2 regions of the Ornithinicoccus sp. genome follow, and region 1 is predicted to be linked to the other one. Evidence: predicted binding sites of a transcription regulator. Region 1 holds the regulator's gene; the other holds the start of a gene.
The links. Region 1 encodes HrcA, which represses chaperone genes, less so after heat shock. Its sites were predicted from a motif close to TTNGCACTCGNNNNNNNCGAGTGCNAA; they were not measured.

Region 2: the regulator HrcA is predicted to act here: its motif matches at 3,176-3,202, upstream of groES (co-chaperone GroES).

Annotation. Positions count from the first base shown of each region.
Region 1 is NZ_CM169976.1:2,139,775-2,154,322, forward strand. It holds gene AC1QRC_RS10690 (ATP-binding protein) at 1-1,297, shown strand, start outside; gene AC1QRC_RS10695 (ABC transporter permease) at 1,328-2,137, opposite strand; gene AC1QRC_RS10700 (ATP-binding cassette domain-containing protein) at 2,134-2,490, opposite strand; gene AC1QRC_RS10705 (ABC transporter ATP-binding protein) at 2,411-3,103, opposite strand; gene AC1QRC_RS10710 (hypothetical protein) at 3,105-3,866, opposite strand; gene AC1QRC_RS10715 (ATP-binding cassette domain-containing protein) at 3,863-4,783, opposite strand; gene AC1QRC_RS10720 (GntR family transcriptional regulator) at 4,780-5,151, opposite strand; gene ppk2 (polyphosphate kinase 2) at 5,241-6,131, opposite strand; gene hemW (radical SAM family heme chaperone HemW) at 6,195-7,430, shown strand; gene AC1QRC_RS10735 (DUF4870 domain-containing protein) at 7,860-8,348, opposite strand; gene AC1QRC_RS10740 (DUF3097 family protein) at 8,357-9,232, opposite strand; gene hrcA (heat-inducible transcriptional repressor HrcA) at 9,352-10,377, shown strand; gene dnaJ (molecular chaperone DnaJ) at 10,400-11,521, shown strand; gene AC1QRC_RS10755 (16S rRNA (uracil(1498)-N(3))-methyltransferase) at 11,518-12,264, shown strand; gene AC1QRC_RS10760 (histidine triad nucleotide-binding protein) at 12,317-12,673, shown strand; partial or broken gene AC1QRC_RS10765 (PhoH family protein) at 12,761-13,537, shown strand; partial or broken gene AC1QRC_RS10770 (PhoH family protein) at 14,486-14,548, shown strand, end outside.
Region 2 is NZ_CM169976.1:1,408,140-1,422,687, forward strand. It holds gene AC1QRC_RS07305 (glycoside hydrolase family 3 protein) at 1-584, shown strand, start outside; gene AC1QRC_RS07310 (THUMP-like domain-containing protein) at 596-1,822, opposite strand; gene AC1QRC_RS07315 (phospholipase D-like domain-containing protein) at 1,876-3,123, shown strand; gene groES (co-chaperone GroES) at 3,350-3,649, shown strand; gene groL (chaperonin GroEL) at 3,740-5,335, shown strand; gene AC1QRC_RS07330 (WhiB family transcriptional regulator) at 5,414-5,710, opposite strand; partial or broken gene guaB (IMP dehydrogenase) at 5,853-7,371, shown strand; gene AC1QRC_RS07340 (dioxygenase family protein) at 7,360-8,184, opposite strand; gene AC1QRC_RS07345 (GuaB3 family IMP dehydrogenase-related protein) at 8,261-9,382, shown strand; gene AC1QRC_RS07350 (YncE family protein) at 9,464-10,831, shown strand; gene AC1QRC_RS07355 (SURF1 family protein) at 10,849-11,676, shown strand; gene AC1QRC_RS07360 (DUF3817 domain-containing protein) at 11,669-12,001, shown strand; gene guaA (glutamine-hydrolyzing GMP synthase) at 12,011-13,588, shown strand; gene AC1QRC_RS07370 (DUF1727 domain-containing protein) at 13,593-14,548, shown strand, end outside.

The DNA.
Region 1 (14,548 bases):
CGACACCCTGGGACTGAAGCGGACGGCGGTCGACGCCGCGACCACCCTGGGGCGTCTCAACGAGTTCCTCGGCGACCCGGAGGAGTCGATCCGTCTCCTCACCGAGGTGCTCGAGCAGGCACGCGCCAGTGGGGACACGGCGGCCCAGACCCGGGCGCTGCACCAGCTCGGCGGCACCCACCTCGAGATGGGTCAGGTCACCCGGGCGCGCGAGTTCTACCGCGAGGCCACGTCCCTGGCGCGGAGGCAGGGACGACCCTGGGCACCGTACGGCTTCGACGCGCGGGTGCTCAGTGGGTTGACGGCCTACATGGCCGGCGACTGGGATGCCGTGGACCGCCTCACCGACACCTCGGGGGAGAACCCGCCGCCGTCCGCGGCTGTGATCCTGACGGCGGTCCGCCTGCAGGTGAGCGCCGGGCGGGGTGATCCCGCAGGCCCTGCCGCCGTCGAGGCCACCCGGCCACAGTGGGCCGAGGACGGCTGGCTGGCAATCCTGGCCGGTGGCGCGGCCCTCGAGCTCGCGGGCGATGCCGGTGACCCGGAGGGGGCTGCCCAGGCGTACGACGACACCGTCGCGGCCGTGACCACCGTGTGGCAGGTGGAGACGTTCAATGCCCAGGTGCGGCTCGCCGCGCTGCTCCTGGGCCACCTGACCACAGGGGTGGGGGAGCTCGGCGCTGCCGCGCGCTCCGACCGGTTGCGCCTTGGCTCGGACCTAGCCGCGGTCCTGCGTCAGGCGGAGACGCAGAAGTCCGTGCTCGGCCGGACGGTGGGACCCGAGGGCCGGGCGTGGGGTCTGCGACTGGCGGCGGAGCATTTGCGGCTGCGGTGGCTGGGGGGTGAGGACGTGCCGGAGAAGGACCTCCGCGGCGCCTGGGAGCGGACCGTGGAGGCCTTCGAGCAACTGGGCCACCCCTTCGAGGTCGCGCGGTCACAGGCCCGACTGGCGGCCGTGCTCCGTGCCCAGGGGGAGCAGGGTCTCGCGCAGGAGCTGGCCGGGAGTGCCGGGGCGACGGCCGAGGCGCTGGGAGCGCTGCCGCTCCTGGCCGAGGTGCGTGGCCTGGGAGCGCGTGCTGCGGCGGCGACGACCCCAGACCAACCGGTGCTGACCCCACGCGAGCGAGAGGTGCTGGCCCTGGTGGCCCAGGGACGTACCAACGGCCAGGTCGCGCGCCAGCTGTTCATCAGCACCAAGACGGTGAGCGTGCACGTGTCCAACATCCTGGCCAAGCTGGGAGCCGCTGGCCGCACCGAGGCGGCCGCGCTGGCCCGGCGGCAGGGTCTCCTCGACTAGCGAGGACGCCGCCGGGCCAGGCCCGGTCGCTCAGTCCCAGCGGAAGGTGCGGGCGGCGACCAGGAAGAGCACCACCGACCAGACGACCATCACGAGGAGCTGGGTCAACGGGAAGTCCCCCGTGCCGAACCACGCCGTGTTCAGCGACTGTGCGCCGGCACCCAGGGGGGTGTAGGTGGCGATCCTGGCGGCGGCCTCCGGCATGGCAGGCCCGGGCGTCCACAGACCCGCCATGAACAGCATCGGGAAGTAGACCAGCATGCCGAGCCCGGAGGCGGTCGTGCCCTTGTTGGCCAGGCCGCCGATCAGCAGCCCGATGCCGAACATCGAGGTGACCGCGAGGACGAAGGCAGCCAGGGCCAGCAGCGGACTCTCGGGCATGGGGCTGTCGAAGATCAGGAGCCCGGCCAGGAGGGCCAGGAGGGCACCGAGGATGACGGCCACCAGCTCCACCACGAGGTGGGCCAGCAGCACACCCTGCGGGCGCATCGGGGTAGTCGACATGCGCCGGAGCACCCCGGTCTCCCGGTATCCCGCGAGGTAGGCGGGCAGGGCGGTCAGCCCGGCGGACGCCGCCGCGACGCAGAACATGACGGGGAGGAACAGGTCGACGACCGTGTACTGCTCCCACTGCGCGCCGGCGTCGGTGATCTGGTCGCCCATCCCGGGGATCGCCAGCGCCATTCCGACGAGGAGGACCGTGGGGAAGAGCAGGACGAAGAACAGGCTGCTGAAGTCCCGCAGGAACAGCCGCGCCTCCGAAAGGGTCAGGGGGCCCAGGCCCCGCATCCCCGTGCGGGTGCGGGTGCTGCCGGGGAGTCGTTCGGTCGTCGCGGTCATGGTGCGGTCTCCTCTGCGTCTCGGGTGACCAGCTCGACGAAGGCGTCCTCGAGGGAGCGGGTGCGGGTCCGGACCTCGTCCGGGATGATGCCGCGGGCATAGAGCGCGGCGATGGCGTCGGGCAGCACCGTGTCGGTGCCGCTGATCTCCAGCTCGCGCCCGACCTCCCGGACCGAGGTGACGGCCGGGAGGGCGCGGAGGAATTCGTGGTCCGGAAGGGCCTCTGGCAGCCCCACCCGGAACGTGCGGTCCCCGTGGGTGCCGCCGGACAACTCAGCCGGCGTCCCCTCGGCGATCACGCGGCCCCCGTCGATCACCACGAGCCGGTCGCACAGCCGCTCGGCCTCGTCCATGAAGTGGGTGACCAGGATGATCGTCACGCCGCTGTCGCGGACGCTGCTCGACCAGGTCCCAGGTCTCCCGGCGGGCCTGCGGGTCCAGCCCGGTGGTGAGCTCGTCCAGGATCGCGACCTGGGGGCGGCCGATCAGCGCGAGCGCGATGGACAGGCGCTGCTTCTGGCCGCCGGACAGGTCCTGGTATGCCGTGTCCCGCTTCTCGCCGAGGCCCAGCCTGTCCAGGAGCGCCTCGGGGTCGTCCGGGTCGGGGTAGAACGCGGCATAGAGACGCAGCGCCTCGATGACCCGGATCTTGGGCGGCAGTGCAGACTCCTGGAGTTGCACGCCGAGCACCTCGCGGACCGGGACAGGGTCGTGCTGCGGGTCGAGCCCGAGCAGATTGACCGACCCGCCGTCGGCGTGGCGCAGCCCGGCCAGGCACTCGACCGTGGTCGTCTTGCCCGCACCGTTGGGTCCGAGGATGCCGAAGATCTCACCGCGTTGGACGGTGAACGACACTCCATCGACGGCGACCTTCGGGCCGTAGGCCTTGCGGAGGTCGGTCACCCGGACGACGGGGCCGGTCGGCGCCGTCACCGCGCCTGGTGTGGGGGAGGTGGAGATAGTCATGTCAGGTCTTCCTTGTCTCGATAGGGATCCGCCGGACCAGCAGCCCGAAGCAGGCGGCGCCGGCGAGGAGCACCACGACGGCCGAGAGTGGGCCTCCGCCGGGCCAGTGGTCGGCGAGGGTGATGCTCCAGGGCCTCCACTGGTGCTCCCCGAGCCCGACGAGGGTCGTCACGAGGATCGGAAGCAGCGTGAGCGGGAGTGCGAGGGTGCCCCACCAGGCGCCGGCCCGCAGGTATGCGGCGCCGACGAGCAGGCCGCTGACCATCGCGGAGGCGAAGAGGAGGGCCAGGCCGAGGCCGTAGGTGAGCTCGCCACCGGCGAAGACCGTGAGGTTGGTGTCGTCGGTCTGCCCGTGGACCCACCCCAACCGGTCGTAGATCCAGCGTTCCAGCAGCAGGGCCACCGTGCTGAACACGGCGTTGAGCACGCCGATCCCCACCTGCGCCAGCAGTGCCGCGCGGATGAAGGATCGGCGGGTCATCCCCGCGGCGACATGGAGCGGCAGGTAGGTGGTGGCCATCATGATCGCGATGCTGAACGGGAACCAGAGCAGCCCGTGGTGCGAGATGGCGAACCCGGACATCTGGACGGTGTCCACGTTGCGGCCGACGATGGCCAGGACCACCGTCACCACGACGACGACCAGGGCCCAGGCCAGGAACATCAGGAAAAAGGTGCGGGTGAAGAGCCACTGTGTCGCCCGCAGCCACTGCGGACGGTGACGGGTGGTCCGCACCTCCGTGTCGAGGGTGTCGGTGCTCATGCGGTCTCCCGGGCGCTGTCGGTGTCGTGGTCGGTGGCGTCGTCGCCGGCGTGGTTGGTGAGGTGGATGAATAGGTCCTGGAGGGGGACCGGTCCGACCTGGAGGCCGTTCTGCTCGGCGCTGGCCAGGAGATCCTGGTCCAGGGCGCCGAAGACGGTCGTCTGCCGGGTCGGACCGAGGTCGCGGGTGCCGATGACGGGCTGGCCGGCGGTGAACCTGTCGACGGCCGCTGCCGGACCGGTGAGCGTGGCACCCTGCGTGCGCAGGTCCTCCGCCTCCTGGCTGAGCAGCAGCTCGCCGCGGTGCAGGACGGTCACCGTCTCCACCAGGTGCTCGATCTCGTTGATCAGGTGGCTCGAGAGCAGGATCGTGCGGGGGTGTTCGGCGAAGTCGCGGAGCAGCTCGTCGTAGAACATCTGCCGGGCCGGTGCATCCATCCCCAGGTGCACCTCGTCGAACATCGTCACCGGGGCCCGGGCTGCCAGCCCCACGACGACACCGAACGCAGAGGCCTGGCCGCGCGACAGGGCCGACGGCTTCTTGGACAGGTCGAGCCCGAACTGCGCGGCGAGGCGGTGGGCGTAGGAGCGGTCGAAGCGGGGCCGCGCGAGCTCGAACCAGTCCAGATTGTCCTCGAGCTTCTCGTCGGTGATGACATCACCGCTCTCGCGGATCAGGCAGACCTGCTCCATGACTTGCTCGCTCTCGAACGGGTCGGTCCCGCCGATGCGGATCTCGCCCGCAGAGGGGGCGCGCAGCGAGGCCAGGGCGCAGAGCAGGGTGGTCTTGCCCGCCCCGTTGCGGCCGAGCAGGCCGTGGATGCGGTCGGATTCGAGGTCGAGTGAGACCCCGCTGAGCGCGGGGGTGGAGCCATAGGTGACACCGAGCTCCACGGTCCGGACGGGCTGGCCGGTCATCGACGTGCTCCCTTCGGGTCGGAGTTCATGAGGTAGGTGGTGAGTTCTGCGGGGGTGATGCCGAGGACGTCCGCCTCGCGCAGGACCGGGTCCAGGCGCTCGGCGAAGAACACCTCGCGGCGCCGGGTGCGCAGCAGGTCGGGGGCGCCTTCTGAGACGAACATCCCCAGCCCGCGCTGTTTGTGAAGGATCCCCTCGTCGACCAGTTGGGCGAACGCCTTGGCGGCGGTGGCGGGATTGATGCGGTAGGTGGTGGCGTACTGCGTGGTCGACATGACCTGGTCCCCCTCGCGGAGCGCGCCGGAGAGAATCTCGCCACGGATCGCCTCGGCGATCTGCTGGTAGATCGGCTCACGACCGTCGAACACGAGGTTCCCTCCTTCTGTGGTTCATTACTCGACTAATGAACCACAGAACGTAGGGATCGGTCAAGTGAGTTGGGGGACGGTGCTGCGCGTCAGTCGCCGGTGGTGTATCTGCCGCGACGGACCAGCTTGGGGTCGGGCGGCAGCACGATCGTGTGGTCCTTGTCGGGGTAGTCGAAGAGGCCGAGGAAGTAGCGCATGGCGTTGAGGCGGGCGCGCTTCTTGTCGTTGCTCTTGATGGTGATCCATGGTGCGGCATCGGTGTCGGTGAGCCGGAACATCTCTTCCTTGGCCTCGGTGTAGGCCTCCCAGCGATCCAGCGACTCCAGGTCCATCGGGGACAGTTTCCAGCGGCGCACGGGGTCGAGCTGCCGGATCGCAAACCGGGTCCGCTGCTCCGAGCGGGTCACCGAGAACCAAAACTTCGTCAGGTGGATGCCGTCATCGACGAGCATCCGCTCGAAGGTGGGCGTCTGGTGCATGAACCGCTGGTACTGGTCCTCGGTGCAGAAGCCCATGACCCGCTCGACACCGGCGCGGTTGTACCAGGACCGGTCCAGCAGCACGATCTCGCCGGCGGTCGGCAGGTGCTGGACGTACCGCTGGAAGTACCACTGTCCCTCCTCCACCCGGGAGGGCTTGGTGAGCGCCACGACCCGGGCGCCGCGCGGGTTCAGGTGCTCGGTGAACCGCTTGATCGCCCCGCCCTTGCCTGCGGCGTCGCGCCCCTCGAAGACCACCAGGAGCCGCTTCCCGGTGTCCTGCACCCAGTACTGCAACTTGAGCAGCTCGACCTGCAGGAGCCACTTCTCGACGTCGTAGTAACTGCGGGACAACCGGTTGCCGTAGGGGTAGTCCTCACGCCAGGTGTCGACGGCCTTCCCGTCGGGGGTGATGAGGTCCGGGTCCGAGCCCTGGTCGTCCCGGACGGTGTAGCCTTCGGCCCTGAGCCGGTCGATGTACTCGCGGAGTTCCTGCTGCACGTGCGTGACTGTAGGGGACGTGGGTGAACGGGAGGCGACATCGCGGTGGGAGACAATGGGGGTATGCCGTCAGCGCTTCCCCCGGGCGAGCCCGTGCCCGCCGACGGGTCCCTGCCCGGCTGGGCCCTGGAGCGACTGGGCGCCGGGCCCTTCGGGGTCTACCTGCACGTCCCGTTCTGCCGGGTGCGGTGCGGGTACTGCGACTTCAACACCTACACCGTCCCCGAGCTGGGTGGGCACGGCGCCACGCTGGACAGCTACGCCGACGCGGCGTTGGCCGAGGTGGTGCTGGCCGCGCGGGTGCTGGACGCCGCCCCGGGCCCCACCCCGCCGGTGCAGACGGTGTTCGTCGGTGGCGGCACCCCGACCATGCTCCCGCCGGCCGACCTGGTCCGGGTGCTGCGTGGCATCGATGATGCGTGGGGACTGGCGCCGGATGCCGAGGTGACCACCGAGGCCAACCCGGACACGATCACCCCCGCGGTGGCCGAGCAACTGGCGGCCGGCGGCTTCACCCGCGTCAGCCTGGGGATGCAGTCTGCTGTGCCGCACGTGCTGACCACCCTGGACCGGACCCACGACCCCGCGAACGTGGAGTCTGCCGTGACCGCGGTCCGGGACGCGGGTCTGCAGGTGAGCCTGGACCTGATCTATGGGACGCCGGGGGAGTCGCTCGCGGACTGGGAGGCGAGCCTGCGCGAGGTGGTGCGCCTGGCGCCGGACCACGTGTCGGCCTACGCCCTCGTCGTGGAGCAGGGCACGAAGCTCGCCGCCCAGGTGCGGCGCGGTGAGGTGCCCGCGCCCGACGACGACGACGAGGCGGACAAGTACGAGGTGGCCGACCGCGTGCTGTCCGACGCCGGATACGGGTGGTACGAGATCAGCAACTGGTCCACCGGCCCGGAGGCGCGGTGCCGACATAACGTCGGCTACTGGGCGGGCGGGGACTGGTGGGGGATCGGGCCCGGGGCCCACAGCCATGTGGGTGGGGTGCGCTTCTGGAACGTCAAGCACCCCGCACCGTATGCGGAGCGGCTGGCGTCCGGGGTGTCGCCCGCCGCTGGGCGGGAACGGCTGACCGCGGGTCAGCGCTTCGACGAGCGGGTGCTGCTCGGGGTGCGGCTCGCCGAGGGGATGGAGCTGTCCGTGCTGTCCCCGGAGGGCCGGGAGGCCGTGGCCGGATTGATCGCCGGGGGTCTGCTGGAGGGACCCGCAGCCCTGCGGGGGCGGGGCGTGCTCACGCTGCGCGGCAGGCTGCTCGCCGACACGGTCGTGCACCGGCTGCTTGCCGGCGCCTGACCGACGGGCGCGAGCCGGTCTGGTCCTCGAGTTCGGGGACTCTCGGCGTGGGTCCCACGCCTCGGGGGTGGCAGCGGTTAGAACAGGCAGTGGCCCCCTGCCCGGTATGAGCGGGCAGGGCCCCAGACCGCGGGTCAGGTCGCACCGGACCGGTGACCCGGACAGGCGTAGGCCCCCGCGAAGTATGAGTTCGCGGGGGCCCACTGGGTGATCAGCGGTGCTGCTGCCGATCGACCGTCGAGTAGTCGGGTGGCTCGCCCTACCTCAGCACCGGTAGGTGTCCCCAGGAACGGGGTCCTGGTTTGCGAATCCGCGACCGTGGCTCGGGGTCGGCACCCCGTCTCCGGGATGCGTAGCAGCATGTCTACTGCTTCCCGGGGGGCGGCGCAAGAGGTCGGCCCAAAACTCTTCCCCGGGATGCGGCTGGACCTACTGCAGGACCCGCAGCTGGAACGGGTAGACGTAGGTCTCGCCGCGACCAGCGCGCAGCGCGCCCTTGATGTGCGCGTAGGCCGCCACCACGAAGATGAGGAGCCAGAACGGCAACACCACCAGGAAGCCGATGCCGAGGGTCACGACCGCGACCAGCCAGCCCAGCCAATACAGCACCCAGAAGGAGAGGTTGAAGTTGAAGGCGCCGGCCGCGGCCTGTCGCACCGCGGGGCTGGTGTCCTTGAAGAAGATCCAGATCAGCAGCGGACCGAGCACGCTGAGGGTGCCGGCGCTGATGATGAAGGCGATCGGTGCGGACAGGTGCGCCAGGATCATCCAGGTGCGGTCGGCGCCGCCGACGGCCTGCGGCGAGGGCTGTTGCGCGTAGGGCTGCCCCTGCTGGGGTGCGCCCCAGGGTTGCCCCTGAGGGGGGATCTGCCGGTAGCCCTCGCCCTCGGGCGGGTTCTGGTGCGGGTCCTGGGTCATGGTCTGTCTCACTCCTGTGGGACGGTGACGAAGTCGATGAGCTCCTCGACGCTGGCCAGGAGCGTGGGCTCCAGGTCGCTGTAGGAACGCACGGAGCCCAGAATCTGTTTCCAGCCCCTGGCCACATCGGCCTGCGTGGCGTGCGGCCAGCCTAGCTCGGCGAGCACCCCGTGCTTCCAGGACCGGCCCCTCTCGATGACGGGCCAGGCGTCCAGCCCGATCCGGGCCGGGCGCACCGACTGCCAGACGTCCACGTAGGGGTGCCCCAGGATCCGCACGTGGCGCGACTGCGGCAGGGCGCGGGCGGCCGCGACCACCTTGTCCTCCTTGGTGCCCGGCACCAGGTGGTCGACCAGGACGCCCATCCGCCGGTCCGCGGTGGGTGCGAAGTCACGGATCACCGCGGTCAGGTCGTCCACGCCGTCCAGCAGTTCGACCACGACACCCTCCACCCGCAGGTCGTCGCCCCAGATCTTCTCGACCAGTTCGGCGTCGTGCCGACCCTCGACGAACAGGCGCGATCCGCTGGCCACCCGGGCCGGGGCGCGGCCCACCGCGCGCGACCCGCTGGCGGTGCGCGAGGCCGCCTGGCGGGCTGCGGCGAGCGCGGCCCGGTCGGCCTGCCTGGGCGGGGTCAGCACCACGGGGCGGCCCTCGAGCAGGAATCCCGGACCGAGCGGGAACCCCTTGCCGCGCCCACGGCGGTCCTCCAGGTGCACGACGTGCATCCCGCCGGCCTTCTCGACCCGGGTGATGGCGCCGCACCACCCGGTCTGCACGTCCTCCACGACCATGCCCAACTCGGCCTCGATCGGTTGGGCACGGCCCCGGGCGGGGGCGCGCCAGTCGCCGGAGAGGACGTCGGTGCCGTAGCGGTCGTTCACCCCGTCAGGCTACGGGTGGTGGGGTGCGCGACCGGCCAGCGAAACGCGGGAGCGACGGGGACCGCGTAGACTGGCACTCGCGAATCAGGAGTGCCAACTGCCGGTGGGAGGTGCGGGAGATGATGGAGGACCGTCGACTGGCGGTGCTGCGTGCCATCGTCCAGGACTACGTGCGCACCTCGGAGCCCGTCGGGTCCAAGAGTCTGCTGGACCGGCACCAGCTGGGTGTGTCCGCGGCCACGGTGCGCAACGACATGGCCGCCCTGGAGGAGGACGGGCTGATCTCGGCCCCGCACACCAGCGCGGGCCGGGTGCCCACGGACGCCGGCTACCGGATGTTCGTCGACCGGTTGCAGTCGATCAAGCCGATGAGCCGGGCGGAACTCGCCGCGATCCAGCGGTTCCTCGAGGGTGCGGTCGACCTGGACGACGTCGTCGGGCGGACCGTGCGCCTGCTGTCCAGCCTGACCCGGCAGGCGGCCGTCATGCAGTACCCGTCCCTGACCCGGTCCACCGTGCGCCACGTCGAGCTGGTCCTGGTCGGCGCCACCCGCCTGATGGTGGTGCTCATCGTCAACACCGGGCGCGTCGAGCAACGTGTCGTGGAACTGGACCGGGAGCTGGGCGGCGCCGAGGGCGAGCAACTCGTCCACGACCTCCGTTCCCTGGTCAACACCCATGCGGCCGGGCGCCCGCTGGCCGAGGTGACGCCCCTGCTCGAGGAGGCCCTGCACGGCCTGGACCCCGAGGCCCAGCAGGTCGCCCGGGTCGTGGTCGACGCGCTGGCCGACGTGCTCGTCGAGCAGCACGAGGAGCGGGTGGTCCTGGCCGGCACCGCCAACCTGGCGCGCGTCGGGACCGACTTCCCCCTGTCCATCGGGCCGGTGCTGGAGGCGTTGGAAGAACACGTGGTGCTCCTGAAGTTGATGGGAAGTATGGCCACGCTCGACTCCCAGGACACGGTCACCGTCAGCATCGGCGCGGAGAACCCCTACGAGGGATTGCGCAGCACCTCCGTGGTGACGACCAACTACGGCCCGGCCGGCGGACTCGGCGTGGTGGGCCCGACCCGGATGGACTACCCGTCCACGATGGCGTCCGTGCGGGCCGTGGCGCACTACGTCTCGCAGATCCTGGACACCTGACCAGCTACCAGTAAGGACATCGGTGAACGACTACTACGCCGACCTCGGCGTGCCCCGTGAGGCGACCGCGACCGAGATCAAGACCGCCTACCGGCGCAAGGCCCGCAAGTTGCACCCCGACGTGAACCCCGGCCCCGAGGCCGAGGAGGAGTTCAAGAAGGTCAGCCAGGCCTACGACGTGCTCGGCGACGAGACCAAGCGGGCTGCCTACGACCGGGGTCAGGACCCCTACGGCGGGCAGGGCGGGGGCTTCGGCCAGGGGTTCAGCTTCAGCGACATCATGGACGCCTTCTTCGGCGGGACCGCGGCCGGGGCCAGGGGCCCGCGGTCGCGGACCCAGCGTGGTCAGGACGCGCTGGTGCGGCTCGACATCGACCTGCGGACCGCCGTCTTCGGCGGCGAGGAGACCCTGACGATCGACACGGCCGTGCGGTGCGCCACCTGCTCCGGGGAGGGGGCACAGCCCGGGACCGGCACCCGCACCTGCGGCGTCTGCGCCGGCCGCGGCGAGGTGCAGCAGGTGCAACGGTCCTTCCTGGGCCAGGTGATGACGTCGCGTCCGTGCAACTCCTGCATGGGCTTCGGCGAGATCATCGAGCACCCCTGCTCCAACTGCTCCGGCGAGGGGCGCGTCCGCACCCGGCGCGACCTGTCCCTCAAGGTCCCAGGGGGCGTCGACACCGGGACCCGCATCCACCTCTCCGGGGAGGGGGAGGTCGGCCGCTCGGGTGGCCCCGCGGGCGACCTGTATGTCGAGGTGGTGGTGAGTCCGCACGAGACGTTCCGGCGGCGCGGGGACGACCTGCACTGCTCGGTGCAGGTCCCGATGACCGCGGCCGCGCTGGGCGCCACGCTGACCGTCGACACCTTCGACGGGCCGACCGAGGTCGACCTCAAGCCCGGGACGCAGCCGCAGGACACGGTCACCCTCGCCCAGCAGGGCGTGACGCACCTGCGCGGGACCGGCCGGGGCGACCTCGTGGTGCACCTCGACGTGCGGGTGCCCACCAAGCTCGACGGGACCCAGCGCGAGCTGCTGGCCCAGTTGGCAGAGGAGCGCGGGGAGAGCCGTCCCGAGGCCCGGCTGGCCCCGGCGCAGTCGGGCCTGTTCGGCAAGCTCAAGGAAGCGTTCAACGGGCGGTGAGCGCACCGCTGTTCCTGCTGGCCGCCGGGCGCCTGTCCGGCACCGCCGGCGGTGCCGAGGTGGTCCTGGACGGTCCCGAGGGTCGGCACGCCGCCGACGTCAGCCGGATCGGCCCGGGTGAGGAGATACTCCTGGCCGACGGCAGCGGACTGCTGGCCCAGGCCCGGGTGGTCGAGCGCCGCAGGGGTGAGCTGCTGCTGACCCTGGTGCGCGTGGATGAGGTCCCCACGCCGGACCCGCGCTTCACCCTGGTGCAGGCGCTGGCCAAGGGGGACCGGGACCTCCTGGCGATCGAGGTCGGCACCGAGCTGGGGGTGGACGAGGTGGTGCCGTGGCAGGCCGACCGCAGCATCGTGCGCTGGCGTGGCGACCGGGCGGCCAAGGCGCACCGCAAGTGGGAGCAGACGGTGCTCGCCGCCACGAAGCAGGCCCGCCGCGCGCGGGTCCCCGCCGTGGCCGCGTTGGCCGACCGGCGGGCCGTCATCGATCGGATCGAGTCTGCCGCCCTTGCCGTGGTGCTGCACGAGGAGGCGACCGAACCGCTCGCCGGCCTGGAGGTGCCCACCTCCGGGGAAGTGCTGCTGGTCGTCGGCCCCGAGGGCGGGATCAGCCCGGAGGAGACCGTGGACTTCGTCGCGGCCGGGGCGCGCACCGCGCGACTCGGCTCGACCGTGCTGCGCACCTCGACCGCCGGCTCCGCCGCGATCGCGCTCCTCAGCGCAGCCACGTCCCGCTGGCAGTGAGGCGGACGCCGGACCGCACCGGGGTGTTGCCCCATCGGCTATCGTCGCGAGGGTGAGCGATTGCCTCTTCTGCCGGATCGTCGCCGGGGAGATCCCCGCCGACACCGTCCACGAGACCGACACCGTGCTGGCCTTCCGGGACATCACACCCCGGGCGAGGGTGCACGTCCTCGTCATCCCCAAGGACCACCACGAGTCGCTGGCCGAGCTTGCCGCGGCGGCTCCGGACCGCGTCCCGGAGGTCTTTGCCGCGGCCGGGGAGGTCGCCCGGCAGGAGGGGGTCGACGAGAGCGGCTACCGGCTGGTCAGCAACGTGGGCCGGGACGGCGGCCAGGAGGTGGCCCACGTGCACGTGCACGTCCTCGGCGCCCAGCAGATGGGCCCAGTCGGCGTGCTGGCTGAGGGGTGAACCGAGGCACCCGGTGCCTGCACACCCGGCCCCGCCTGTGCAGGAGCGCGACTCCGTGGCCCCCGCCCGGGTAGACTCGGGCGCACGATGACAGACCCCGCTACCCCGCCCGGCGACGGACCCGCCGCCGATCCGGCCCCGCCGGCTGACGACATACCCGAGACCGACGCCGAGCCTGCGCATCCCGCCGGCAGCGGCGCGACCCACACCATCATCATCCCCGCCGAGGTGAGCATGGTCTCCCTTCTGGGGCCGCGGGACGAGCTCCTGCGCACCGTGGAGCGGGCCATCCCCCGGGTCGACGTGCACGTGCGCGGCAACGAGTTCCGGCTGTCCGGGCCCACTGAGGAGCTGGCCCTGGTGGAGCGACTCATCGACGAGCTGCTCGTCGTCGTGGCGGCCGGGCAGCCGCTCAACCGGGACGCCGTCGAGCGCTCGATCCAGATGCTGCGCGCCCGCTCGGAGGAACGGCCCGCCGACGTGCTGACGATGAACATCGTCTCCAACCGGGGCCGCACCATCCGGCCCAAGACGTTGAACCAGAAGCACTACGTGGAGGCGATGGACAAGCACACCGTCGTCTTCGGGATCGGCCCGGCGGGCACCGGCAAGACCTACCTGGCGATGGCCAAGGCGGTCGCGGCGCTGCAGGCCAAGCAGGTCAACCGGATCATCCTGACGCGCCCGGCCGTCGAGGCGGGCGAGCGGCTGGGATTCCTGCCGGGCACCCTGAACGACAAGATCGACCCCTACCTACGCCCGCTCTACGACGCGCTGCACGACATGGTCGACCCAGACTCGATCCCGCGCCTGATGGCGTCCGGGACGGTCGAGGTGGCGCCGCTGGCGTACATGCGGGGCCGGGCCCAGCCGTTGGATGCGCAGGTGCTGACCCCCGAGGGGTTCCGGGACATCGGTTCCCTCCGCGTCGGTGACCTCGTGATCGGCTCCGACGGTGGCCCCACTCCCGTGTTGGGCGTCTATCCCCAGGGCCCGCGCGAGGTCTTCCGGGTCAGCACCCAGGACGGCGCCTCGACCCTCGCCTGCGGTGAGCACCTCTGGCAGGTCGAGACGGCCACCGACAGGCGCCGTGGCCGCACCCGCGTGGTGCAGACCAGCGAGATGATCGGACGGTTGCGGTCTCTCGGTGCCCGGCGGTTCGAGTTGCCGATGATGAGTCCTCCCGAGCTGGCCGAGCGGCCGGTGCCGCTTGACCCGTACGTGCTCGGTCTCCTGGTGGGGGACGGGTGCCCGACGGGGTCGACGGTGCGGCACACGGTGGCGCGTGACCACGTGCTCCATCGCGACGGGGGTCGAGGAGGTGGCGTGCTGGTCGCCGATCCCGTGCCCGCGGCGCTGCGGGACCTCGGCCTGGCGGGGACGCGACCCGAGACGACGTTCGTGCCCGGCGACTACCTGGTGAACTCCTGCGCCACACGACTCGCTGTCCTGCAGGGGCTCCTGGACACCGCTGGGGAACCCGTCACACCGGCGGGGCGCGCCGCCTGCGTGCAGTACCGGACGGTCTCCCCACGGCTTCGCGACGCCGTGGTGTTCCTCGTGCGCTCACTCGGCGGGACGGCCCTCTGCCGCAGGCGCCACGACGCGTACCTGCTCGATCTCCGTCTGCCAGACGGGGTGCAGCCGTTCCGCCTGACCCACAAGCGGGAGACCTACCAGGCCGGCACGGGCGGACGGCCGAGACGCTTCGTGGATCGCATCGAACCGGCCGGCGTGCAGGACACCGTGTGCATCCAGGTCGCCGCCGAGGACTCGTTGTATGTCACGGACGACTTCCTGGTTACGCACAACACGCTGAACGACGCCTTCATCATCCTGGACGAGGCCCAGAACACCTCGGCGGAGCAGATGAAG
Region 2 (14,548 bases), 730 kb from region 1:
ACCCCGGAGGTGCCACCGCGGCCCTGGTCGAGGCCGTCCAGGGCGGCACGCTGGAGCGCAGCCGCCTGGAGGAGTCCGCGGCACGGACCATCGCCACGCTCCGTCACCTGGAGGACGTGCCGGAGCCGGACGCGGAGGTGATCGGCACCGGGCGCGACCTGGCGGTGCGTGCCGCGGCGGCGTCGATCACTCAGCTCTCCGGCACCTGCGGCGCCCCGCTGGTCGGCGACTCCATCCAGATCGTCGGTGGCACCGAGGCCGACCGCCGGCGGCTGTCGGAGGCGGCCGGGGAGGCTGGGCTCGGGACCGGATCCGGGGATGTCGTCGCGCTGCTCGGCGCACCGGACTACCAGGCGGGTGGAGGCGGCGGCGGGACCGGGGGTGCCTCGGCCGACGTGGTGGTCGCCCTCGACGTCCCCTACGCACTCGCCGACAGCAGCGCGAGCACGGCGCTCCTGGCGGCCTACGGGCGGGACTCGGCGACCTTCGAGGCCCTCGTCGAGGTGCTCACCGGCGAGGCACCGGCGCCCGGGACGTTGCCGGTGGCGGTGGGGGAGCACCCCGTCGGCACGGGGTGCGACTAGGCCCCCGGGTGTCACCCCGGCTGGACGGGCAGCACGACGGGACGGCCCGCGATGCGGGTGACCACGACGACCGCCTCCGCGTCGCCGCTCAGACGCAGCTGGCGGCGCAGGTCGTCAGGGTCCACCCGCACCCCCCGCTTCTTGATGGTGAGCCGCCCGAGCCCGCGGTCCCGCGCCCAGGCCCGCAGCTTCTTGGGGTGCAGCGGGAGCACGTCCTGCACCCGGTAGCGGCTGGCCCAGGCCAGGTCGGCGGCCCGGTCCGCGGTGACGTAGCCGACCCCGGCATCCAGCTCGGCGCCCTCGACGGCGGCCGCGAGCGTGCCGACCAGACCGGCCTGCAGCACGGCCTTGTCGGGCTCGTAGAGCCAACTCCCCACCTCGGCCCCCGCGCGGAGGGTGGGCGCGGGGCCCGGTGCCTCGTCGTGGACCCGGACCCAGCCCGACCGGGTGTGCGCCAGGGCGCTGCGACCCGGAGAGCGGACGGCGTCCCCCCACCAGATGGTGCACTCCAGCGCCTCGCCCCGGAACGAGACCCACTCCGCCTCCGCCCCGTAGGGCACGCGGGCGTGCGGGAAGGCCGGGCTCAGTTTCGCCCCGGCCGCAGGCACCCGGGCCGCCACCTCGCGCACCGTGTCCCAGGACGGGGAAATCTCCTCGAGGCGGAACAGCCGTCGGGTGCGGCCGGCCTGGTCGGTGGCCCCCGGGAGCCGGCGCGCCGGGTCGAACCAGGCGCCGCACCCCGTGGCCGCCGGCCCGGTCGGCAGGTCCGGCAGCACGTGGTCCACCGGTGCCGTCCGGACCTCCGCCCGCGGCCAGGGGCGCAGGTTGACCTCCGCGACCGCGGCGGTCGCCGGGTCGGCCTCGACTGCGGTGACGCGCAGCCCGGCCGAGGCCGCGGCCATGGAGTCCGCCCCGATTCCGCACCCCAGGTCCCACAGCCGGGTGGTGCCGCACTCCACGAACCGTGCGGCGTGGCGGGCCGCGAGCTCGGACCGGGTGGCCTGCTCCAGCCCGTCGGGGGTCAGCAGCATCGCGGCGACCCGGTCGCCGAACTTCTCCCGCCCCCGTCCCCGGAGCCGGGACTGGGTGAGGGCAGCGGCGACCAGGTCGGGGTCAAAGCCCTCCGCCCGCAGACGCGAGCCCAGCGCGATGACCTGCTCCTCGTCATACGGGGGCAGTGACTGCAGCAGTCCCCAGCCCTCGCCGCTGCCCAGGCGGCGCACCAGGTCGGGATCCATGGGTCCCATGATCCCCCACCCGCGGGACCGGCCCGAACGGGTAGGTTGACCGTATGTCGTCACTGCGCAGCCGGGTCCGCTCGGCCCGGCGGGTGGCTGTCGGGGTGGGGGCCGCCACGTTCGCGGCCCAGATGGTCGCCGCGGGTGCCGTGATCGGGGTGGACGCGCTGCGCAAGCGACGCACCACGGAGGTGCACGAGGCCCCGGCGCATGACCCGAGTTGCTCCCCGGTGGGGGAGAACGTCATCACCACCTACACCTACGGGGAGCACCTCTACGACGCGATGCTGGAGGCGATCGCGGAGGCCACCGACTACGTCTACCTGGCCAGCTACATCTGGAAGGGCGACGAGGTCGGGCAACGGTTCAAGGACGCGCTGGTCGCGGCGGCCAACCGCGGGGTGCGGGTGTGCGTGGTCTTCGACGGCTTCGCCAACCTCGTCGTGCCCCGGGCGTTCAAGCAGTTCCCGGACACGCTGCACGTGCTGAAGTTCCCGACCGTGCGCGGAGGATTCCTGCTCAACCTGAGGCGCACCGGGAGGGACCACCGCAAGGTGCTGGTCGTGGACGGACGCGTGGGGTTCGTGGGGGGCTACAACATCGGTGGCGTCTACGCCACCCAGTGGCGGGACACCCACGTCCGGGTGGAGGGGCCGGCCGTGTGGGAGCTGAGCAACACCTTCGTCGACTTCTGGAACCGGCACCGGCACCGCAACCACCCGGACCTGCCGGACAGTGGCCACCCGGACTGGACCAGCCCGGTGCGGGCCTCGCGCAACGAGCCGAGCCGGTTGGTGTTCCCGGTCCGCAACATCTACCTCGAGGCGATCGACCGGGCGATGGAGCGGATCTGGATCACCCAGGGGTACTTCATCCCCGACCGCGAGATCCAGCAGGGGCTGCTGATGGCGGCCGAGCGCGGCGTCGACGTGCGGGTCGTCATGCCCGCCGTGTCCAACCACGTGATCGCGGACTGGGTGGCGCGCGGGTCCTTCGACGAACTGCTGCGCGGCGGGGTGCGGCTCTACCTCTACGAGGGGGCCATGGTGCACGCCAAGACGGCCACGGTGGACGGGCAGTGGACCACCGTGGGGACGGCCAACATCGACCGGCTCTCGCTGATGGGCAACTACGAGGTCAACCTCGAGATCCGCGACCCGCGCCACGCGGCCGACATGGAGGAGGTCTTCCGCCGCGACCTGACCAACTGCCACGAGATGACCTGGGCGGAGTGGCAGGAGCGGGGGCTGCTGCCCCGGGTCGTCGAACGGTTGCTGCACCCGTTCAGCCCGCTGCTCTGAGGCACCCGCAGGGGCTCGGGGGCCCCGTCGCCCGCGGGGACCGGGGCGCGTCCTGGCACTCGGTTTGACCGAGTGCTAATCCGCGACATAGATTCGTTCCTGGCACTCGCCGGTGGCAAGTGCCAGCCAGGTCCCGGTCGAAGCCGACCCCCGCGACGGCGGCCCCGGCCGGACCAGACAGACCACGTCAGACATTTGTCGACACACCTGAAGGGAAGGCCCCACCGTGTCGGTTTCCATCAAGCCGCTCGAAGACCGGATCGTCGTCCAGGCCGTCGAGGCCGAGCAGACCACCGCCTCCGGCCTGGTGATCCCGGACACCGCCAAGGAGAAGCCCCAGGAGGGCGAGGTCCTGGCGGTCGGCCCGGGTCGCTGGAACGAGGACGGCGACGAGCGCATCCCGCTCGACATCGCCGTCGGCGACCGCGTGATCTACAGCAAGTACGGCGGCACCGAGGTCAAGTACGGCGGTCAGGAGCTGCTCATCCTGTCCGCGCGTGACGTGCTGGCCGTCGTCGCCAGCTGACACCTCGAGACGCCCCGGTGACCCTGCACGCATTGCGGGTCCCCGGGGCGCTCGTCATATCCGTGCCCGTGGAAGGAAGTAGGCCGATCAATGGCTAAGCAGTTGCAGTTCAACGATGACGCCCGCAAGGCGCTCGAGCGGGGCGTGGACGCCCTCGCCAACGCCGTCAAGGTGACGTTGGGCCCCAAGGGCCGCAACGTCGTCCTCGACAAGAAGTGGGGCGCCCCCACCATCACCAACGACGGGGTCACCATCGCCCGCGAGGTCGAGCTGGACGACCCCTACGAGAACATGGGCGCCCAGCTGGCCAAGGAGGTGGCCACCAAGACCAACGACATCGCCGGTGACGGGACCACCACCGCGACCGTGCTCGCCCAGGCCCTGGTCAAGGAAGGTCTGCGCAACGTCGCTGCGGGCGCCGCCCCGTCGGGGCTCAAGCGCGGCATCGACGCTGCCGTCCAGGCGCTGTCCGACCAGCTGCTGGCCAACGCCCGCGAGCTCGAGGGCCGTGACGAGATCGCCCAGGTCGCCAGCCTCTCCGCCCAGGACGAGGTCATCGGCAACCTGATCGCCGACGCGTTCGACAAGGTCGGCAAGGACGGCGTGATCACGGTCGAGGAGTCCTCGACCGCGGTCATGGACCTGGAGTTCACCGAGGGTATGCAGTTCGACAAGGGCTACCTCTCGCCGTACTTCGTCACCGACACCGAGCGCATGGAGGCTGTCCTGGAGGACACCTACGTGCTGCTGCACCAGGGCAAGATCTCCTCGGTCGCGGACCTGCTGCCGCTGCTGGAGAAGGTCGTCGGCGAGAGCAAGCCGCTGCTGATCATCGCCGAGGACGTCGAGGGCGAGGCCCTGTCGACCCTGGTGGTCAACAAGATGCGCGGCACGTTCAACGCGGTTGCCGTGAAGGCCCCCGGCTTCGGGGACCGTCGCAAGGCGATGCTGCAGGACATGGCCACCCTGACCGGCGGCCAGGTTGTCGCCGAGGAGGTCGGCCTCAAGCTCGACCAGGTCGGGCTCGAGGTGCTCGGCAAGGCCCGTCGCGTCGTCGCGACCAAGGACGGCACCACCATCGTCGACGGTGCCGGTGCACCCGAGGACGTGCAGGCGCGGGTCGACCAGATCACCGCCGAGATCGCTGCGACCGACTCCGACTGGGACCGCGAGAAGCTGCAGGAGCGGCTGGCCAAGCTGTCCGGCGGGGTCTGCGTGATCCAGGTCGGGGCGCACACCGAGGTGGAGCTGAAGGAGAAGAAGCACCGCGTCGAGGACGCCGTCTCCGCGACCCGTGCGGCGATCGAGGAGGGCATCGTCGCCGGTGGCGGCTCCGCGCTCATTCACGCCGCCACGGCCCTGGATGCGCTGTCGCTCGAGGGCGACGAGGCCGTCGGTGTCACGCTGGTCCGCAAGGCGGTCCACGAGCCGCTGCGCTGGATCGCCGAGAACGCCGGGCTCGAGGGCTACGTGGCCACCGCCAAGGTGGCCGAGCTCCCCGCGGGTCAGGGGCTGAACGCTGCGACCGGTGAGTACGTCGACCTGGTCGGGGCCGGTGTGCTGGACCCGGTCAAGGTGACCCGGTCCGCGCTGCGCAACGCCGCGTCGATCGCCGCGATGGTCTTGACCACCGAGACGCTCGTGGTGGACAAGCCGGAGGACGAGGAGGACGAGCACGCGCACTGAGCGACTGCTCGCCCGAGACACGAACGGGCCCGCCCCGGCCGCTGGTGCGGTCGGACGGGCCCGTTCGTGCGTCCGCGCTCAGTTGGGGGACGGCGGGGCAGGGACCAGGTGCGGCGCCTGCAACAGCCGCTCCCGCTCCGCCTCCGTCATCGCCCCCCAGACGCCGAACGGCTCGTGCGCCCGTAGGGCGTGCTCGCGGCACTCCTCCAACACGGGACAGCGTCGGCATACCTGTTTGGCCATGTCGTCGCGGCGGCGGCGCGCGGCGCCGCGCTCCCCCTCGGGGTGGAAGAAGACCTCGGGGCTGACGTTGCGACACAACCCCTGGAACTGCCACTCCCACAGTTCGGCCACTGGTGCTGGCTCTGCGCTCATCTCACGCAACCTCCCAGATCGTCGGTGCTTCCGGCACCGTGGCAACGCCACCAGCAGGCGACGCTCCCGGCACCTGCCACTCTAGGTGGAGACGGCACCGACGGGAAGTGGGAGGCGGAATCGGGCCGCTTAGACTGGTGCCATGACCTCGGCCGCCCCGCTCCCCGAAGTCCCGTCCGCCTTCAGCACGATCGGTCTCACCTTCGACGACGTGCTGCTGCTGCCGGGAGAGACCGACGTCATCCCCAGCGACGCCGACACGGCGACCCGGCTGACCCGCAACATCGCGGTGCAGACACCGCTGGTGTCGGCCGCGATGGACACCGTCACCGAGGCACGGATGGCCATCGCGATGGCCCGCGCAGGGCGGCCTGGGGATCCTGCACCGCAACCTGTCGATCGAGGACCAGGCGACCCAGGTCGACCGGGTCAAGCGGTCGGAGAACGGCATGGTCACCGACCCGGTGACCATCGGTCCCGAGGCGACCCTGGCCCAGATGGACGGGCTGTGTGGCCGGTTCCGGATCTCCGGGCTCCCGGTAGTGGACGACGGCGGGGCGCTGGTCGGCATCATCACCAACCGCGACATCCGGTTCGAGTCCGACTTCTCCCGCCCGGTGCACCAGGTGATGACCCCCGCGCCGTTGGTCACCGCCCCGGTCGGGGTCGACAAGGACGAGGCGCTGCGGCTGCTGGCGGTCAACAAGATCGAGAAGCTGCCGATCGTCGATGACCGGGGCCAGTTGCGCGGGCTGTTCACCGTGAAGGACTTCACCAAGACCGAGCAATACCCGCTGGCCACCAAGGACGACACGGGCCGGCTGCGGGTGGGCGCGGCCGTCGGCTTCTTCGGCGACTCCTGGAAGCGGGCCATGGCCCTGGTCGAGGCCGAGGTGGACGTCCTGGTCGTGGACACCGCCAACGGGCACGCCCGGGGGGTCACTGACATGATCCGCAGGCTCAAGTCCGACCCCGCCACGGCGGGTGTCGAGGTGGTCGGGGGCAACGTGGCGACGCGTGCCGGGGCGCAGGCACTGGTTGACGCGGGGGCGGACGCCATCAAGGTCGGGGTAGGCCCTGGCTCGATCTGCACGACGCGGGTCGTGGCCGGCGTGGGGGTGCCCCAGGTCACCGCGATCCACGAGGCGTCCCTGGCCGCCGGCCCGGCCGGCGTCCCGGTCATCGGCGACGGTGGGCTGCAGTACTCCGGCGACATCGCCAAGGCCCTGGTCGCGGGTGCCGACACGGTGATGCTGGGCTCGTTGCTGGCCGGGTGTGACGAGTCGCCCGGGGACCTGGTCTTCATCAACGGCAAGCAGTACAAGTCCTACCGCGGCATGGGGAGCCTGGGTGCCATGCAGTCCCGGGGGCGTGGGGTGTCCTACTCCAAGGATCGCTACTTCCAGGGTGACGTGGCCGACGACGACAAGGTGATCCCCGAGGGGATCGAGGGCCAGGTGGCCTACCGCGGCCCCCTCGCCGCCGTCGCCTACCAGCTGGTCGGGGGACTGCGACAGTCCATGTTCTACGTCGGCGCCCGGACCGTCCCCGAGTTGAAGGAACGGGGTCAGTTCGTGCGGATTACCGCGGCGGGACTCAAGGAGTCGCACCCGCACGACATACAGATGACCGTCGAGGCACCCAACTACTCACGCGGCTGAGCCGCCTCCTGCCCCGAACTGCCAGGACCGTTTGGACAGGCCGAACCAGAACCCGTCGACCGTGCTGTCCGCCGCGAGGTCACCGGAGGCGTCCGCGGCGCCCAACGCGACGTAGAGCGGTGCCCAGTGCTCGGTCCGGGGGTGTGCCTCGTGCGCAGCCGGGGCCACGGCCTGGAAGGTGAGCAGGGCGTCGATGTCCTGCGCGGCGACCGCCTCGGCGGCCCAGTGGTCGAACTCGGCCGACGCCTGCGGTGGCGGGGCGTCGGCTCCCGCGTGCGGGTCGAACCACCGCAGGTTGTGGGTGGTGAACCCGGAGCCGATGATCAGCGTGCCCTCGTCGCGCAGCTCGGCCAGCTCCCCGCCGAGCCGGAACAGCTCCTGCGGCTCCAACGTCGGCAGTGACATCTGCAGCACCGGGACGTCGGCGCCGGGAAACATCTCCACCAGGGGGACGTAGGCGCCGTGGTCCAGACCGCGCCCCTGGTCCTGCTGCACCGGGCCCCGGTCGGACAGCAGCGAGGTGACCCGCTCGGCGAGCTCGGGCGCGACGGGCGCGTCGTACCGCACGTCGTAGTACTTCTGAGGGAACCCCCAGAAGTCGTACAGCAGGGGCGTTCCGGGCCGGGTGGAGCTCAGCGCCAGCGGGTTGTTCTCCCAGTGGGCGGAGACGACGAGGATGTTGCGGGGCCGGGGCAGGGCCGCCGACCAGGCGGAGAGCTCGGCACACCACCGGGCGTCGTCGGCCAACGGAGGGGCCCCGTGGGACAGGTACAGGACGGGTTGGCGGCTGCCGGCGGGGGCGGAGGGGGTCACCGCTCCATCCTGCCGCGCCACGCGCCGCGACGGTAGGGCGCACCGATCGGTCCCCGCCGCCGGATAACCTGAGCGGGTGAGCGAGATCGAGATCGGACGTGGCAAGCGCGGACGGCGCGCGTACTCCTTCGAGGACATCGCGGTGGTGCCGTCCCGGCGCACTCGCGACCCCGAGGAGGTGTCGATCTCCTGGCAGATCGACGCCTACCACTTCGACCTGCCCGTGATCGCCGCGCCGATGGACTCGGTCGTCTCCCCGGCGACCGCCATCGAGGTGGGCCGACTCGGGGGTCTGGGCGTGCTGGACCTGGAGGGGCTGTGGACCCGCTACGAGGACCCTGCCACCCACCTGGCGGAGATCGCCTCCCTGGACGCCGGTGCCTGCACGGCCCGTCTCAAGGAGCTGTATGCCGCCCCCGTGCGACCCGAGCTGATCACCGAGCGGCTGCGCGAGATCCGGGACGCCGGGGTCACCGTCGCCGGCGCGCTGTCGCCGCAGCGGACGCAGCAGTTCTGGAAGACCGTCGTGGATGCCGGCGTCGACCTGTTCGTGATCCGCGGCACCACGGTCTCGGCGGAGCACGTCTCCAGCAACGCGGAGCCGCTCAACCTCAAGCGCTTCATCTACGAGCTGGACGTGCCCGTCATCGTCGGGGGCGCCGGGACCTACACCGCGGCGTTGCACCTGATGCGGACCGGCGCGGCCGGGGTGCTGGTCGGGTTCGGCGGTGGTGCGGCCCTGCGCACCCGCAGCACGCTGGGCATCCACGCCCCGATGGCGACCGCTATCGCCGACGTCGCCGCAGCGCGCCGCGACTACCTCGACGAGTCGGGCGGGCGCTACGTGCACGTCATCGCCGACGGTGGCGTGGGCCTGTCGGGCGACATCGTCAAGGCTGTCGCGTGTGGGGCGGACGCCGTCATGTTGGGCGCCGCCCTGGCGCGGGCCGAGGAGGCTCCGGGGCAGGGTCACCACTGGGGCTCGGAGGCCCACCACCCGCTGTTGCCGCGGGGGGAGCGGGTGCACGTCGGCACGGCCGGCACGCTCGAGGAGATCCTGCTCGGGCCCGGGGTCGACGCCTCGGGGACCACGAATCTCACCGGGGCGCTGCGCCGGGCCATGGCTACCACCGGCTACAGCGACGTCAAGGAGTTCCAGCGCGTCGAGGTCGTCGTCGCGCCGTACCAGCCCCGCTGAGGCTGGCGCTCCCCGGCGCGTTCGGCCGTCATCTGGCCCCCTGCCCCTTACCCTGGGACCGAGGAAAGGGGCATACCGGGTATGCAGATTCGCCAGGAGAGCGTCTTTCGGCGCCGTCGCAGGGTGGCCGGTGGCGCGGTGGCGCTGCTCGTGGCCGGGATCTCGCTGACGGCCTGTCTCGGGGGTGAGGACGACGCCGCACGCGACACCGAGGCCGCGGCCGAGCAGACCGAGGGCGGGGGACTGCTCGGCTCCGGCGGAGTGCTCGGCGACGGCGACGACGCGACCGCGTCCGGCGGGCCGGACGGCACCGGGGACGGGGACGAGGACTCCACGACGGGCGAGGACGACGACGCCGGGGACGAGGGCTCCGGGGACGACAGTGCGGATGGCACCGGGAGCGAGACGGCCGAGCAGGCGCTGCCCTCGGCGGAGTCGTCCATGGAGCGGATCGACTACCTCACCGGTGGCATCACCCCCAAGTCGGTGGTGGCCTCCGGCGACGGGCTGGTGATCGCCAACAACATGATGTACAGCCACACCATGACCGTCTACGACTCGACCAGCCACGAGTTGCTGGAGACGCTGTCCGACACGGTCGTGATGGAGGACTTCGGCATCGAGGACCACCCGGGGGAGTCACGAGGGTCGCCCGTGGAGGCCGCCTGGACCGACGACGGGCAGTACGCCTACGTCTCGCAGTACACGATGTACGGCCAGAACTTCGGCCGGGAGGGCTTCGACGACTGCAGCCCCGAGAGCGGGGTCGGAGCCTCCTACCTCTACCGTTTCAACGCCGCGGAGATGGCCTGGGACCAGGTGATCCGGGTCGGGGCGGTCCCCAAGTACGTCGACATCACCCCCGACCAGAAGAAGGTCCTGGTCAGCAACTGGTGCGACTCCACCGTGTCGGTCGTCGACCGGGAGAGCGCGCAGGAGGAGACGGTCATCCCGATCGCCGCGGCGCCCCGGGGCATCGAGGTGCTCCCGGACAACCGCACCGCCTACGTCGCGGCGATGTATGCCGACAAGCTGTTCAAGGTGGACCTGCAGGAGGGCACCTCCGAGCTCCTGATGGACACCGGCCGCAAACCCCGGCACCTCAACCTCTCCCCGGACGGCAAGTACCTCTACATGGCGGTCAGCGGGGCGAACACGATCTACAAGATCGACACCGAGACCGAGGAGATCGTCGACGAGGTCGTCTCCGGGGCCGAGCCCCGGAGCATGAGCATCTCCCCGGACGGCAGCGCGCTCTACGTGGTGAATTACTACGAGCCGTCCGTCGCCAAGATCTCCACCGAGGACATGGAGGTGCTCCAGAAGGAGCCCACCGACGCCAACCCGATCGGCATCACCTACGACGCGGCGACCCACCAGGTCTGGGTCGCCTGCTACGGCGGCAGCATCTACGTCTTCGACGACCAGGCAGGGTCCGCCGCAGACTGATCGCCTACCCTGCAGGGGTGTGGCGCACCCTTGTGAAACCTCGGTGGCTGCTGCTGCTCGGGGTGCTAGTCGTGGTCGTGGTGACCTTCGCCCGCCTCGGCATGTGGCAGTTGTCGGTCGCCCAGTCGGCAGCGGTGGAGCAGGCCCGCGAGGAGCAGTTGGCACGGCCGGTCGCCCCTTTGTCCGAGGTGATGACACCCCATCAGCGCTTCCCCGACGACGGTGCCGGCCGCCCGGTGACCACCCTGGGCAGTTTCGACGCCGAGCGCCAGTTCCTCGTCCCCGACAGGGTCCTGGACGGCGTCGACGGCTACTGGGTGGTGGCCCCGCTCGTGGTCACCGACACCGGGGCCTCGCTGCCGGTGGTGCGCGGATTCATCACCGACCCCGACGACGTCGACCGGCCCGAGCGCACCGAGCTGACCCTCACCGGCACCCTCGCCCCGGGCGAGGCACCGCAGACCCGCACGGATCTGCCGGAGGGCCAGATGGACAGCGTGGACCTGTCCGCCCTCGCCAATGCGTGGCCGGGCGAGCTCTACAACGCCTTCCTCTTCGGCACGGCTGAGGAGCCTGCGGTGAGCGGTGACCAGGTCCAGCCCGTGCCGCCCCCGACGTTCGGCGGGGAGACGGACTGGCGCAACCTGGGCTACGCCCTGCAGTGGTGGGTGTTCGCAGCCTTCGCCATCTTCATGTTCGTCCGCTTCGTCAGGGACGACCACGAACTGGACCGGGCCGAGGCCGCCGCCACGGTGCCGGACGAGCCGACCACACGGCATACAGTGACGGGGTCGGAGGACCCCGGTGACACCCCTGCGGAGAGGACCCCCACCCAGCATGTCTGACCAGGCAAAACTCACGTTCTTCCGGGTGATGGCGTTCATCGTGGGCGTCGCCCTGCTGATCCTGACCCTGCACATGGTGCTGCGCTACGGGTTCGACAACCACCTGCTCGACTGGTGGGCGATGCCGCACGGGTTCCTCTACATGGTCTACCTCGTGGCGGTGATGCTGCTCGGGTTCGAGCTGCGCTGGGGGATGGGCCGCATCGTGGGGGTCATGCTCGCGGGGGTGGTGCCCTTCCTGTCCTTCTACGTCGAGCAGCGGGTGAGCCGGGATGCCCAGGCGCAGTTGGCGGCGCGGCGCGGATCCTCGGCCGACCGCCGGTAGCCTGTAGCGGTGACAGACGCCCTCCACGAGCGCCCGGTACTCGTCCTCGACTTCGGCGCGCAGTATGCCCAACTGATCGCCCGACGGGTCCGCGAGGCCGACGTCTACAGCGAGATCGTCCCGCACGACACCCCGGTCGAGCAGATCCTGGCCCGTGACCCGGCCGCCCTGATCCTCTCCGGGGGGCCCTCCTCGGTGTATGCCGACCGCGCGCCGGCGGTCGACCCGGCCCTGTTCGGCGCGGGGGTGCCCGTGTTGGGCATCTGCTACGGCTTCCAGGCGATGGCGCGGGGACTGGGTGGTGAGGTCGCCCAGACCGGGATGCGGGAGTACGGCGAGACCAAGGCGCGCATCAGCGACACCGACAGCACCCTGTTCGACGGGCAGCCCGGCGAGCAGACCGTGTGGATGTCGCACGGTGACTCGGTCTCGACCGCTCCGCAGGGGATGCAGGTCACCGCGACCACGCCGGGCGCCGAGGTCGCGGCCTTCGAGGACGACGAGCGCCGCCTCTACGGCGTGCAGTGGCACCCGGAGGTGCTGCACTCGGCCTTCGGGCAGCGAGTGATCGAGAACTTCCTGCTCCGCGGCGCCGGGATCGAGCCGACCTGGACGCGGGTCTCCATCGCCGAGGAGCTGGTCGCCTCCGCCAGGGAGACGATCGGCGACGCCCACGTGATCTGCGGGCTGTCCGGGGGCGTCGACTCGGCGGTGGCCGCCGCGCTGGTGAACCGCGCTGTCGGTGACCAGCTGACCTGCGTATTCGTCGACCACGGCCTGCTCCGCGACGGCGAGGCCGAGCAGGTGGAGAAGGACTTCGTCGCCGCCACCGGGGTGGACCTGGTGGTGGTCGACGCCCAGCAGCGATTCCTCGACGCCCTCGCCGGGGTGAGCGACCCCGAGGAGAAGCGCAAGGCGATCGGGCGAGAGTTCATCCGGGTCTTCGAGCAGGCGGCCCGTGACATCGTCGGCACGGCCGATGACGACGGCCACCCGGTGGAGTTCCTGGTCCAGGGCACCCTCTACCCGGATGTCGTCGAGTCGGGTGGCGGCAGCGGCACCGCCAACATCAAGAGCCACCACAACGTGGGGGGACTGCCGGACGACCTCCAGTTCACCCTGATCGAGCCGCTGCGCACCCTCTTCAAGGACGAGGTGCGTCAGGTCGGGCTGGAGCTCGGCGTGCCCGAGGAGATCGTGTGGCGTCAGCCGTTCCCCGGTCCCGGTCTCGGGATCCGGATCGTCGGCGAGGTCACCGCGGACCGGCTGGCGACGCTGCGGGCGGCCGACCGGATCGCCCGGGACGAACTGACCCGGGCCGGGCTGGACCGCGACATCTGGCAGTGCCCCGTCGTGCTGCTGGCCGACGTGCGCTCCGTCGGGGTGCAGGGTGACGGCCGCACCTACGGCCACCCGGTGGTGCTGCGGCCGGTCTCCAGCGAGGACGCGATGACCGCCGACTGGACCCGGGTGCCCTACGACGTGCTGGCCCGCATCTCGAACCGGATCACCAACGAGGTGCCGGAGGTCAACCGCGTCGTCCTCGACGTGACCAGCAAGCCGCCGGGCACCATCGAGTGGGAGTGAGGCGATGAGCGCGCAGCCGACCCGTGGCTCCCGGGTCCGGACTTCCGTGGCCCTGGTCGCCGGCAAGGCCGCGCGCCTGGCCTCGCGGGTGCGGGGCGGGGGGTCGGCGCTGCCCGGCCTGGTCACCGAGCGGATCGACCCGGCGGTGCTACGGCATACCCTCGCGGTGCTGCCCCGCGGGATCGTCGTGGTCAGCGGGACCAACGGCAAGACCACGACCACCAAGATGGTGGTGGCGCTGCTGCGGGAGCACGGGGTCCGGGTGTTCACCAACCCCACGGGGAGCAACTTCACCCGTGGGGTGATCAGTGCGATGTTGGGGGAGGTGTCGCTGCGCGGTCGCCTGGACGTCGACTGTGCCGTCCTGGAACTGGACGAGGCGCACGCGCTGAAGTTCGCCGCAGAGGTGGCGCCCACCCACTCGCTGTTGCTCAACGTGGCACGCGACCAACTCGACCGATTCGCCGAGATCGACCACACCGCCCGGCTGCTCACGACGCTGGCCGAGCAGACCACGCACGGTGTCGTGCTCAACGTCGACGACTCCTTCATCTCCCGCATCGTCGACCACGTCGCCGAGGGGGTCGAGGTCTCCTGGTTCGGCGTCGATCCCTCGATCGCCGACCGGCTCCCGGAGTTGCAGGAGGCCGACGTCCGGTTCGCTGACGGCGACGACGGCCCCCAGACCGGGGAGGGCGACCTGGTCGGCCTGCTGCACCCCGAAGACGACCGGGCCTTTGCCGTCCGGTTCGCCGACGGAGAGGACGTCGGCCCCGTCACCCTGCGCCAGCGGGGCCTGGCGGCCATGATCAACGCCACGGCGGCCACGACGACCGTGCGGGCCCTGTTGGGGGCGGAGTTCGAGGCGGCGAGCGCCGTGCGGGCACTGCAGGCTGTCGCCCCGCCCTTCGGGCGCGGTGAGGTGATCGACGTCGGGGGCCACCCCCTGGAGCTGGTGCT